2 regions of the Victivallis sp. Marseille-Q1083 genome follow, and region 1 is predicted to be linked to the other one. Evidence: riboswitches for the same ligand, from Rfam matches in the RefSeq annotation. Region 1 holds a riboswitch; the other holds the start of a gene.
What was found. Region 1 has a riboswitch for cobalamin ahead of HWX74_RS14315 (type II secretion system protein). Riboswitches for the same ligand answer to the same signal wherever they lie in the genome.

Region 1 (6,597 bases):
CGAAAACAGTCCTTTGACAGTTGGGCACATTTTGTGTCGATGATCTTCTGCCAGTTGGCGCAGGCCAATAGTCTGCGAGAGATTTGCGGAGGTTTGAAAACCTGTGGAGGCAAATTGAATCATCTTGGAGTGGAATCCGCTCCAACCAAATCCAACTTGTCGTACGCCAATGCCCATCGCTCTCCGAAAATGTTCGGCGATATTTTCCATATGCTTCTGGGACACTGCCATGCAATTGCGCCACGGCATGAGTTTTCGTTTCCCAAGAAACTTTACAGTCTCGACGCAACGCTGATTGAGCTTTGCGTTAAAGTTTTTCCATGGGCAACCTATCGGCAAACCAAAGGGGCAATCAAGCTCAATATGCTGTTGGATCACGATGGTCATCTTCCCGTGTTCGTTGATTTCACCAATGGAGATGTTCATGAGGTAAACAGCGCCAGACGAATGGAACTCCCGCGTGACAGCATGGTGGTTTGTGATCGCGGATACGTTGATTTTTCCATGCTGTATAAATGGAATCTCTCCGGTGTGGATTTTGTCACGCGCCTCAAGACCAATACGACCTACGACATCCCGGAATACGATGTCAAGCAATATCCCGGAACCGTTTTGAGCGATGAAGTCATTTTTCTGCGTGGTTCGCAAGACAAATATCCGGAACGTCTCCGCAAAGTGGTCGTCTGCGATGTGGAAAACCATCGGACATTGACCTTGCTAACCAACAATTTTGAGCTGGACGCACAAACGATCGGCGACATCTATAAGGCTCGCTGGCAAATCGAAAGCTTTTTCAAGATGCTCAAGCAGAACTTCAAGATCAAAACGTTTATCGGCACCAGCGAAAATGCGGTTCGGATTCAAGTTTGGACAGCGCTTATCGCTATTTTGCTGACCAAGTACCTGAAGTTTTTGTCGAAAGCGCAATGGCATTTTTCAACCCTGGTCACTTTCCTGAAATGGAATCTATTTGTTTACCGCGACTTGCGCCAATGGCTGGATCAACCATTTACCAAACCACCGGAGCCGGAATCATTTCAACCAGAGTTCGCTTTTTAGGACAGCAGATTTACAACAAAGGGGGGCTACTTTTGAGAATTGGTGTGAAATAGATGAAAATGAGGGGGCGTAATCAGAAAATTACGCCATTTTGAAAATTGTTAGGACAGGTGTGAAGAAAAATATATTTTCAGACAATCGGTTTGCAAAATCTGGCGACAGAAATTAAAATAATTGCCGAAAAATTACTTCCGGCAATTTCACCGCAGACAGCCGCGGGAAATTGCCGGCCAATGTATTCCGGAGAAGTCATTCCGGAAAGGCAAAAAGAAAGGAGATGGTATGATAAATAACTGACGTTCGCGGAATCAGCTTTCTGCGTGTAATTTATGGCGATTAACTTACACGTTTGGAAGCGGACAGGTTGCAGACTGAATGTTTCAATGAGGCGCATCAGAAACGATGACGACCCCGGAAAGGAGATTAGTCAGATCTGTAAACCAGAGCGCCACCGTAGAGAGCGACTGATTAATCGACTACTCTGTATGGGAGGATGGTGAGGCCGTGACAGCAGTTCCGCTTCGATTCGTGAAAAACGAATGGAGGCAGAGAATGATGACAAGTTTTGTTGGAGTGGATTTGCACCGGAACAATTTTACTTATTGCATCCGGGTAAATGGGGAAGAACGGAAAATCGGCAAGTGTGAGATTACCGAACTGAAGGGCTTTGCCGCAATGCTCGGTCCGAACACGGCGATGGCGGTGGAGGCGACCGGAAATACGTTCATGTTTTGCAGCTCGCTGAAAGCTCATGTCGGGCGACTGGTGGTGGTGAATCCATCACAGTTCAAAGTCATCAGCATGTCCACCAAAAAGACGGACAAACATGACGCAAAAGTGTTGGCGGAGTTCCTGGAAAAGGATATGCTTCCGGAGGTAAGAGTGAAAGACGATTTGCAGGCGAAAATTTCAAGTCTGACGCAGACCAGGGAAAAACTGGTTCAGTTGCGTACCGTATTGAAAAACAAAGTCAACAATCTGTTAGCAGCTAACTTCATCGTGCTGAAACGGGAAGAACTGTCCACGGAGAAAGGGCTTTTGAAAGCATTGAGTTATCACTTCGACCCGATCACCGACACGGAAATGCTGGTGGTTGTCGAACAGATTCGCAGTCTGAACAAAAGCATTGAAAAACTGGATAAGGCGATTGAGGATCACGGCAGCAAGATGGACGGCTTCGACAACCTGAAATCCATCAAGGGAATCGGCTCGAAAGGTGCGGCGATCCTGTTGGCAACCATCGGCAATATCGCTGATTTCCGATCGGCAAAGCAGTTGGCCGCTTATATCGGAATCGTCCCCAGAGTGAGCAATTCAAATGACACGGTTTGCCACGGAAGAATCACGAAGAGCGGCAGCAAGATCGCCAGAACCGCTTTGGTGCAATGCGCTTTGATCGCCAAACGCTACAGCCCGTATCTCAATGCCTTTCATGAATCGGTAAAAAGTCGGCGGGGAGGTGCGAAAGCCAATATCGCCTTGGCTCGCAAATTCCTCGATATCGTGTATAGAACATTAAAAAACAATTGGATGTTTGAGAATTTTACTCAATTCAAGCTCGTAAAAAATTGAGTTTTTCTCGACATCGAAGTGGAAATTTATCATGGGAGGCGGTATTATATGTTGGAATTATCCGGACTGTTTTCCGATCACGCGGTGTTGCAGCGGGAAATGCCGATCGCAATCTGGGGCTGGGCGGCGCCCGGCACGACAGTTGAAGCAAACCTCGGAGAAGGCCGGGCGGTCGGATTCGGCCGGACCGGCGACGACGGCAAGTTTCTGATCCGTCTGGCGCCGCAACCGGCCGGCGGCCCGTGGAAGCTGGAAGTGAAGCAGGGCCGGGAACGCATCGAATTGCAGGACCTTTACATCGGTGAAGTCTGGCTGGCCGGCGGTCAATCGAATATGGAGATGCCGCTGGGCGGTTTCCAGACGCCGATCCCGGAAGCGGAAGCCATTGAATTCGGCGCGCCGGTACGTATGATCACGCTGCCGCGGGTAGCCGAACTCAGCCGGACAACCCGGGTGCGGGCCCGGTGGACGCGTCCGGAAAATCGGGAAACGCTGTTGCGCTGGAGTGCGGCGGGAGCGTATTTCGCGTCACGGCTTTCCCGCGAACTGAAAATCCCGGTGGGAATCGTGGCATCCAACTGGGGCGGAACCATTGCCGAAGCCTGGATCAGCCGGGAAACCCTGCTGGCCAATCCCGACACCGCTGCCAAAGTGACCGAATATGAATTGTTCGTTTCAAGTCCCGCTTATCGGGAAATCGTCGAAAAAGCCGGAGTCGACTCACCGGAATTCGCGACGCTTTCCCCGGAGGACCGGATGGCCCGGCTGGTTTCGAGCCAGGTTCCGACATACCCGCCGAACCGGGGCGTGGCCGCCGGCTGGGCGGCAACGGATTGCGATGACCGGGACTGGCCGGAGATGAAAGTGCCGGATTGCTGGCAAACCCAGAAGGATATGGACTTTTCCGGCGTGGTATGGTTCCGCCGCGAGGTGGAAATTCCGGCCGCCTGGGCGGGCCGCCGCCTGATTCTGGCTCCCGGCGCGGTGGACAAGCACGATGTCACTTATTTCAACGGAGTTGAAGTAGGCGCCACCGGGACCGGCTTGGAAACCGGCCATTGGAACGTGCCGCGTCATTATCCGGTCGCGCCGGAGCTGGTCAGGCCGGGCCGGGCGGTCATCGCGGTACGCGCTTATTCCTTCCTGTTCGGCGGCGGTCTGGTCGGTCCAGCTTCGGAGATGAAACTCTATTGCGCCGAGTCGCCGGAACCGGCGATTCCGCTGGCCGGCGCGTGGCGCTACCGGACCGAACTCAATCTGGGCGGCCCCCGGCGGAACCTTGTGGGAACCGGCTGTCCGAACAGCTACTCCATCCTTTACGACAGCATGATCCATCCGCTGCTGCCCTGCGCGATGCGGGGCGTGATCTGGTATCAGGGCGAATCCAACGAGGAACACCCGGAATTATATGCGCGTTTGATGACCGACCTGATCGGGGATTGGCGGCGGGCCTGGGGCAACCCTCATCTGGCCTTTTACCAGGTATTGCTGGCCTCCTTCCGCCGCACCGGCAATCCGGCCTGGCCTTTGATCCGGGAAGCGCAGATTCAGGCCGCGGAGGCCACCGGCACCGGTTATGCCAGCGCGGTGGATACCGGCGATGAAACCGACATTCACCCGCTGGATAAGCGGACTATCGGGGAACGGCTGGCGCTGCGGGCACTGGCCGATACCTACGGTTGCCCGGTGGAAGGGGAAGGCCCGACCCTGGCCGAAGTTCACTTGACGGAGAATGCCGTGGAACTGCTTTTCAGTCATGCCGCCGGCCTTTTCGCCCGCGGCGAACCGGCCGGATTTGAATTGGCCGGAGCCGACGGAACATTCCGGCAAGCCGCCGCCCGGATCGCCGGCAACCGGGTATTGCTGTCGTTTCCGGACGGCAACCGGCCCTGCCGGGTGCGCTATGCCTGGAGCGAAAACGCCCGGGAGGCGAATTGTTATAACGGCGCCGGACTGCCGATGGTGCCCTTCCGGGCACCTTGCTGATACCGCCGATGAAAGGCCGGAGCGATCGTCAGTCCAGGTCGAACAGTTCGTTGGTATCGCTGCCCCACCAGCCGATCCGGTAGACGTTCAGGCACTCCGTGGCGGAAAAACCGGTATAATGCGGTTTGGAAAAGACGATCGCTTCCGCCGAGACATGCCCGTCCACCCAATTGACGTTGGTCTTGTTTCGATGGCGGAAGTGGATGTTCGGCGACACGTACGGCGCCTGCGGCCCGTTGATCTGATAGGTTTCGACCTGAGCGCCGGAGGCGGTGAAATCGGCGGAATCGGCGAAAGCCACCGTCTCGGCCGGCTTGCGCACCCGGGAAACTTTCGCCTGGGCGGAGGCAAACGGGTATATCGAATAATTCATCGGGCCGAGATATTGCACATTGTAGCCGTAACCGCCGCTGCCGGTATTGTAGCCGGCGGCCAAAGCGCCCAGAACCGGACAGCGCCGGAGGCCGTCGCTTTCGCCGAGATATCCCATCAGGCCGCCTTCCGGCCGATAGACGCCGTTGTCGCTGCGGCCGCACCAGAGTTGCGAATTGTCGCCGTTGGCGCACAGGACGAAATAGTCGTCGCTGTCGCCGGCATAAAGCGCCAGCGCCAGACCGATCTGCTTCAAATTGCTGACGCAACGGATCGCCTGCGCCCGGGCTTTGGCCCGGGACAGCGCCGGCAGCAGCATGCCGGACAGGACAGCGATGATGCCGATCACCACCAGCAATTCAATGAGGGTAAAAGAAAAACGCTTCATGATAAACCTTTGTGTTGCGCGCACTTCCGGCGGTCGACCGTTCTTTCGCCCGCCTTTCCACTGACGTCCCGGGTCCCGGCTTGAGACGGCATTGAGCCGCTTCACACGGTTGCGCGACAGCTCCGGCCTTTCACCGGATTCACCGCTGACGTCACATCAATAATAGAGCATCAATATAATCAGATTCAAAGGAGGCAATGCTGTTCAGCGGCACCTCCTGCGGCAAATCGATCAGCCGCTCCAACTCTTCCAGCCATTCCGGCTCCGCCGCCAGCCTGGCGGCCGCCGTCAACGCCGTATTGCCGACGACGCGATATTCTCCCTGCGGCAAAGCCGGCAGCATGCCGACCGCCACCGCCGCGTCCAGATTCAGATAGCGGGCAAATCCGCCGGCCAGATAAATCCGTTTCACCGCCGCAAGCTCCAGGCCGGCATGCTTCAGCAGCGAACCGATACCAGCGTACACCGCCGCTTTGGCTTTCAACAACTGTTCGATATCCGCTTCGGTAATCACCACCTCCCCGGCCAGCCGGTAAAAGCGACAATTGCCGTCCGATTCGAATTCCGTCAGCCGGCCGAATTCCGTCAGCAGTCCGCCCGCCCTTCCCGCCGCCAGAAAGTCAATGAAAGCCGAACCGCAAATACCCGCCGGCGGCAAACCGCCGACCGTCGAAAAGACCGGCTTGCCTCCTTCCAACCACAGATGTTCGATCGCACCCGGCACCGCCCGGCTGCCGCAACGCACCCCGGCGCCTTCAAAGGCCGGGCCGGCCGCCGCCGCCGCGCACCACATCCGTTCCGCGCCGGCCAGGACAATTTCACAATTGGTACCGATATCGACCAGCAATTCCCCCGGCCGGAGCCCGACGATGCCGACGCCGCCGGCCAAATCGCCGCCGACATATCCGGAGATCGCCGGGACGGTCAGCAGCGGCACCGTCAGTCCGAGCATTTCCGCCGTCGTTTCCGGAAAAACCCGCAGCGGCGGCGTGAACGGCAGCACCCCGATCGGCGCCGGATCAATGCCGTGCCACAAACAGCTCATCACCGTATTGCCGGCCAGCGCCACCCGGGACACCCGTGCCAGCGCCTCCTTTGGAAACGATCCGAGAATGCCGCGCACCGTGTCGATCGCCGCCTGCCGCAACTGCGGCAGCGCGGCGGCGGCACCGCTAATCCGGCTGGCGATATTGTCGCCATACCGGTTCTGCAAATTGAAA
Region 2 (6,597 bases), 2.0 Mb from region 1:
AGCGTGAACATCCGTTCCGCTTCCACCGCATCCTCCATCGTCACCTTGATCATCTTGCGGTTCCTGGGATCCATCGTCGTCTCCCAGAGCTGTTCGGCATTCATTTCACCCAGGCCCTTGTAACGCTGCAGGTAAATCCCGCGGCTACCGTTTTCGCGCACCTGATTGAACAGCCCCTGCAGCGAATTGATCGCATGCGGCACGCCGTCGGCATCGAACACTTCGAACCGCGTCAGGTCGCCGGCGAACACCTGGGTCGGCGCGATGTTGAATGCCTTCAATTTCTCACAGACATTGAATGTCGCTTCCGCTTCGTAAATGTTCACGACATCGATCGGCGAGGTCTGGAAAATATCGGGCATCTCGCCGTTTTCAATGCTGGTCATCGCCGCGCTCGGCTCCAGGCTCAGCCGCTCTTCAGCCGCCTTGATGCAGAGCGCCTCTTCCTCCGAAGAATAAACCAGCGTTTCGGTATTGGTCCCGTCAAGCTCCCGGACGTTGATCTGGGCAATCGGAAAACGGCCGTCCTCCGATTGCCGGTCGAAATAATGCGCCGGCTCCAAGCCGATCCGCCGCAAATTCGACGCGATCTGATTGCACTCGTTATAGAGACCGATCAATGCCTTGATCTGTTCGATGTCCAGCAGTTCACCGACGGCATTTTTCACCGTCAGGTCGTTACAGCCCAATTCGATCAGATAAGCGTCGAGCTGTTCGTCGGTGTCGATGTAGCGTTCCTGCTTGCCGCGCTTGACCTTATACAGCGGCGGATTGGCGATGTAGACGTAACCGGCGTTGATCAGCGGCTTCATCTGGCGGTAGAAAAAAGTCAGCAGCAGCGTACGGATATGCGAACCGTCGACGTCGGCATCGGTCATGATGATGATGCGGTGATAACGGGACTTGCTGACATCGAAATCCTCGTCGCCGATCCCGCAGCCGAACGCCGCCGCCATCGACTGGATTTCCTTGTTTTGCAACACCTTATCCAGCCTTGCCTTTTCGACGTTGAGCAATTTGCCGCGAATCGGCAGAATCGCCTGGAAGGAGCTGTCGCGCCCCTGTTTGGCGGACCCGCCGGCGGAATCACCCTCGACGATGTAAATTTCGCACTCCGCCGGATTGCGGCTCGAGCAGTCCGCCAGCTTGCCCGGCAGCGAAAAGCCTTCCAGCGCGCCTTTGCGCTGCACCAGCTCCCGCGCTTTGCGGGCCGCTTCCCGGGCCCGGGCCGCGGTCATCGCCTTGAGGATGATATCCTTGGCCGTCTGCGGATTCTCTTCAAGGAAAGTGCCCAAATTGTCGTTGATCACCGATTCGACGATGCCGCGGACGTCGCTGTTGCCGAGTTTCGTCTTGGTCTGCCCCTCGAACTGCGGGTCCGGCAATTTGACGCTGATGACGGCCACCAGCCCTTCGCGGGTATCGTTGCCGGTCATCGCCTTGTCATTTTTCAACATGTTGTTCGTCTTGGCATAAGCGTTGATCGTCCGGGTCAACGCGCCCTGGAACCCGGTCAGGTGCGTGCCGCCCTCGATCGTGTTGATGTTGTTCGCATAACTGAAAATATGCTCGGCAAAGCCGTCGTTGTACTGCATGGCCAATTCGACGTCGATGCCGTCCTTTTCGCGGTGGAAGTAGATCACCTCCTGATGCAGCAGCACTTTGTTGGCATTCAAATGCTTGACGAATTCGCAGATGCCGCCTTCATAATGAAAAATCTCTTCCCGCGGCTTTTCGCCCTCCGGCACCCGTTCGTCGATCAGCGTGATGTGAATGCCGCGGTTGAGAAACGCCAGCTCGCGCAGCCGGGTCGCCAGAATGTCCCACACGAAAACCGTGTCGGAAAAAATTTCCGGATCCGGCCAGAAACTCACCATCGTACCGCGCTTGTCGGTGTCGCCGAGTTTCGTCAACGGCGAAACGGTAACACCGCGGGCGAACTTGATTCCCCAGCGGGCGCCGTCGCGGCAAACCTCCACTTCCATTCTGGTGCTCAACGCATTGACGCAGGAGACGCCGACGCCGTGCAGGCCGCCGGAAACCTTGTAGGAGTTGTGGTCGAATTTGCCGCCGGCGTGCAATACGGTCAGGACGACTTCCACCGCCGGCTTGCCTTCGCCTTCATGCAGATCAACCGGAATGCCGCGGCCGTCGTCAATGACGGTAATGCTGTTGTCGCCGTGAATGACCACCTTGATCCGGCTGGCGTAACCGGCCAGCGCCTCGTCGATACTGTTGTCCACCACTTCGTACACCAGATGGTGCAAACCGCGCTGCCCGGTGTCGCCGATATACATGCTCGGACGCATCCGCACCGCTTCCAATCCTTCCAGCACCGTAATTTTACTGGCGCTGTACTCGTTGGACTCATCCGGCGTCGTTTTCAAATCATCAATCTCTGCCATAGGAACTCTTTCTCCAGAAAACCTTACTCTGGGCCCGTTAATTTTTTTCATAAAATTTTACTTGGTAAGATACACCACAAGCCCGTCTTTTTCAAGTAAAAAGCGTCGGATCGCCACCAAGAAAATCCGGATAAAAACAGCGAAAAAAAATCAATCCGGAACCACGCACTCCGCCGCATCGACGATTTTGTCGAGCAGCGCCGGGTAATCGCCGAGTTTCGCTTCCTCCGCCAGCGCCTTGTCGACCGGCACCGCCGTCGCCGGGCTGTCGGGAGCGAACACGGTACAACTGTCCGGCACCTGCTGCCGCGAAAGTTCGAACGTGCCGATCGCTTCGGCATAACGGACCGAATCGAGCTTATCCAGCCCGACCAGCGGCCGCAGCACCAGCAGCGACGTCGCCGCGCCGATGGTTCCCATATTGACCAGGGTCTGCGACGCGACCTGACCGAGCGATTCGCCGGTCAGCAAAGCCAGGCACCGGGTGCGCCGGGCGATCCGCTCGCCGATCCGGAACATCATCCGCCGGTACAAAACCGTCCGCAGCCGCGGATTGCAGTTGTCGCGAATCGCCTTCTGCAGCTCGGCAATGTTGCACAGATACAGCCGGCCGGACTGCTGAAAACCATTCAGATAACCGGCGATCCGCCGGATTTTGTCCGTCGTTTCCGGCGGCGTATAAGGTGCGCTGTGGAACGCCAGAAAATCGACGTTGGAACCGCGCTTCATCGTCAGGTAACAGGCCACCGGCGAATCGATGCCGCCGGACAGCAGCGCCAATACCCGGTCGTTGCTGCCGACCGGCAGGCCGCCCGGCCCTTTCCAGGATTCGAAAAACAGAATGGCAAATTCATCGCGCACTTCGCAGCCGACGGTCAATTCCGCGTCATCCAGATTGAGCCGGAGGTTGTCGGCGCCGAACAGATCGCCGATCACCGTCGCCAGCTCGATCTCGATCTGCTGGGAACGCAGCGGAAAAGTTTTATCGCTGCGCCGGGCCCGGACCCGGAACTCCACCGGCGATTTTTCGGCCAAAACCGGCTGGAAAACCGCCGGCGCCGCCGTCCGCAACGCCGCCGTCAACTCCGCCATGACCGGCGCCGTTTTGATCGCCGGCGAAGCCGACTCCAGACCGAACGCCCTGGGCAGCTGCCGGCGGCAGAAGGCCAGTTCTTCCGGTGAAAACGCCGAATGATCTTTGTGCTCGATCCAGACCCGGCCGCGAATCCGGGCGATTCTGATCTCGGAGAGCTCGCGCAGCAAATAGTACAAATTATCCACAAGTCGCCGTTCAAACATTCCCCGGTTGTTGCCTTTGATCGCAATTTCATGATAACGGCAAATGATCGCATTGTACATCTTGACGCTTTCCTTCTCCACTGGTTTTGTCAGGCATTCCGGACTGGAATTTCTCGAGCGGCTTTTCTGCCCGGCGGCAGAAGAATAATATAGACTGCCGCCGAATAAATTACAATGCCGCGATCTTGCAATTGTCCCGAATCGAAATTATATTAATCTCCAGGTGATTCCAGTGCAATGAAGCCGGTGAAAATCCGGGACTATCGCGTAACTGTGAGCGGCGTGAGCCGCAAGTCAGAGCTTGCCGGAATCAAAGTCGAATCGGCTGATTTCCGCGCCAGAAATCGATTCGGCGGGCACCCGACATCAACGGATGGCCTGTCGGTTCTTTCGGGGCGGGAAAACGCCGGTTCAGGTGCGCGCCACACTGAAAAACGAAAGGACGAATTCTCATGCTGCGCATTGTTTCCGGAAATTCCACGACAGGGCGAACCGGAAGTTTCACTTTGATTGAACTTCTGGTCGTCATCGCCATCATCGCCATCCTGGCCAGCATGTTGCTGCCGGCGTTGAGCAAAGCCAAAGCCAAAGCCCACGCCATTCTGTGCGTCAGCAATTTAAAACAGCTCGGCCTGAGCAACCTGATGTACGCGATCGATTCGAACGATTATCTGGTTCCCTACGCCACCGATATGATGACGACGAACCGCCACCGCTGGCATGGCGTCTCCGATACTTCCAGTTCCGGCGACGACGCCGACTACGACGCCTCGCGCGGTCCGCTGGCGAGCTATCTGGGCGGCACCGGCCGGGTGAACGAATGTCCGTCGATGACGGTGCCCGGCAACATCCAGGCTTTCGAGCGCGGCTGCGGCGGCTTCGGTTACAATACGATGGTCGGCACCTTGTTCGAAGGTTACAGCGACGAGGCATTTTCCGCCGGCCACAAAACGGTGAAGATCAATTCTTCCAGCCGGAAGATCATGTTCGCCGACTCCGGCATCCCGGTCAGTTCCTCCGGCGGCTGGGGAGAAGATTTGATGGGTTACAGTTCGTCGATCGAACCGGCCGGCGGTGTCTACCAGATGTGGCCGACGATGCATTTCCGCCACAACGACCGCGCCAACATCATCTTCTGCGACGGCCACGTCGAACCGATGACGATGGTGTCGACCAAAGGCAATTACGGCACGCTCTGGAACTTGGGGCATCCCTGCACCAACGATGACGAAGGCCGGGCGGAGTTTTACGATCCGGACAAATAATATTTTCAATGAATTGCGTACGAAACGGAGCCTTTTGACGAAAGGAGCTTATTCTCCCGCGCCTTTTTCCGCACTGGCTTGCCCGCCCGGAAAAAGGCTGTTTTTTATGGCTGAAAAGCATTTGGACAGGAAGACTGGCCATGGCAAAATACAGAATTGCTTCGTTACCAGGCGGCCTGGCGCAGTCATCGCCTGTGTCAAAAATCGTTGCAGTGCCTGAGCTTTCGGATCAACCTCTCGTCGCCAGGCCGGTTAAATCTGCTCATGTCGCCCGTCTCTTGTTTCTGTGTTATATCTCGTTGTGAATTACCGTCTTTATGCATCCTCCAGGATGAAGTATCGCACATTTTTGATGTCGCCGAAAAAAAAACTGTTGGACCGCCTCCGGCGAAAAAATAAATTTTCTACGGCACTCGGATTTTGCGGATTTATATGGGGTTCGTAAACAGTTTGAAACCTCTTGAATTCTTTCACGGCCCCCTGTGCTTCCGCACAATACGGGTTGGCTGCCGACCGGCTTCGCCAGACCGTTTCCCGGGTCCTGCCGTGTCATCCGAATGAAAGTCGCCTGAGGCGCGGAACGGCCGGAATCGTGCAGCTGTCCGGTTTTCAAGGCAGCCGCAGCAGGACGATGCCGGCCAGACAGAGCAGGATGCCGCCCCAGGCCAACCAGGCCAGCCGTTCCCGCCGGACCAGCCGGCAGTAAAGGGTGAAAAAACCGATGCTTCCGCCGACGGCCACCGGATAGACGATCGCTTCCATGCCGTGCGGGGACAACACATCCAGCGCCCAATAGAGCAGGAACTGGCCGGCCATGACGACGGCGCCGTAAAGCACGCCCCAGGCCCATAATTGCCGTGTCAGCGGCAGTTTTCGCTTCCATACCGGTAGAATCCATATCACCCCGCCCAACGAACTCAGCGGCAGCCGCCAGGCCAGCGCCGCCCCGCTCAGTTGGAGACCGTTCGGAATCAGCGTCAGGCTCTGCTGGCAGCCCAGCAGCAGAAAAGCGGCCAGCGCCCACCACGGGAAACGACGCCGGCCCTCCTCGGCCTGACGGTTTCCAGCGGCGCCGAGCATTGCCAGCGCCGCCGTCAGTACCGCCAGACCGGTCCATTGCCGCGCCGCCACCGGGTTGTCCAGCAGCAGCCAGCCGGTCAGAAACGGCATGATCAATGCCGCCTGCGAAAAACACCAGACGATGCCGTGCGACCCCTGTTTCATCGCCCTGGCCATGGTGAGGAATCCGCCCTGACCGAGCAGAGCGGCCGGCAGCAGTACGGCGGCGACAATCCCCACTTCGCGCCAGTCGACCGCGAACGGCGGACAGCACAACAGCCAGGTCAGCAGCAGGAACGCTGTCCCGCCGGCGAAAAGGAACGGCGTCATTTCAATCCGGGTCGCCGCCGCCCGGCTGTAAACGATTCCGACCAGTGCCCAGGCGACGGCCACCGCCAGAGTGAGCAGAAAACCGGCAGTCATTCCGGAGAACATTTCATCGTTTCCTTACAGTTGTTCCCGGTATTCCCGGCGGTAACGATAAAAATCCTCCAGCGTTTTGGCCGGCAGTTCGATGTCGCCGAGCACGCTGGAATACGGCATGCCTTCCCGGCGGCGGGCGGGATCCG

Region 2: linked by a shared signal. The riboswitch ahead of HWX74_RS06020 (prepilin-type N-terminal cleavage/methylation domain-containing protein) and the one ahead of HWX74_RS14315 (type II secretion system protein) in region 1 are both predicted to bind cobalamin.

Annotation. Positions count from the first base shown of each region.
Region 1 covers NZ_CAHJXL010000001.1:3,467,388-3,473,984, reverse strand. Annotated here, with positions in the region: gene HWX74_RS14330 (IS4 family transposase) at 1-1,059, shown strand, start outside; gene HWX74_RS14325 (IS110 family transposase) at 1,615-2,631, shown strand; gene HWX74_RS14320 (sialate O-acetylesterase) at 2,680-4,617, shown strand; gene HWX74_RS14315 (type II secretion system protein) at 4,646-5,377, opposite strand; cobalamin riboswitch at 5,422-5,567, opposite strand; gene HWX74_RS14310 (ASKHA domain-containing protein) at 5,529-6,597, opposite strand, start outside.
Region 2 covers NZ_CAHJXL010000001.1:1,508,188-1,514,784, forward strand. Annotated here, with positions in the region: gene gyrB (DNA topoisomerase (ATP-hydrolyzing) subunit B) at 1-2,405, opposite strand, end outside; gene thiI (tRNA uracil 4-sulfurtransferase ThiI) at 2,556-3,764, opposite strand; cobalamin riboswitch at 3,909-4,028, shown strand; gene HWX74_RS06020 (prepilin-type N-terminal cleavage/methylation domain-containing protein) at 4,157-4,969, shown strand; gene HWX74_RS06025 (hypothetical protein) at 5,579-6,463, opposite strand; gene HWX74_RS06030 (Gfo/Idh/MocA family protein) at 6,476-6,597, opposite strand, start outside.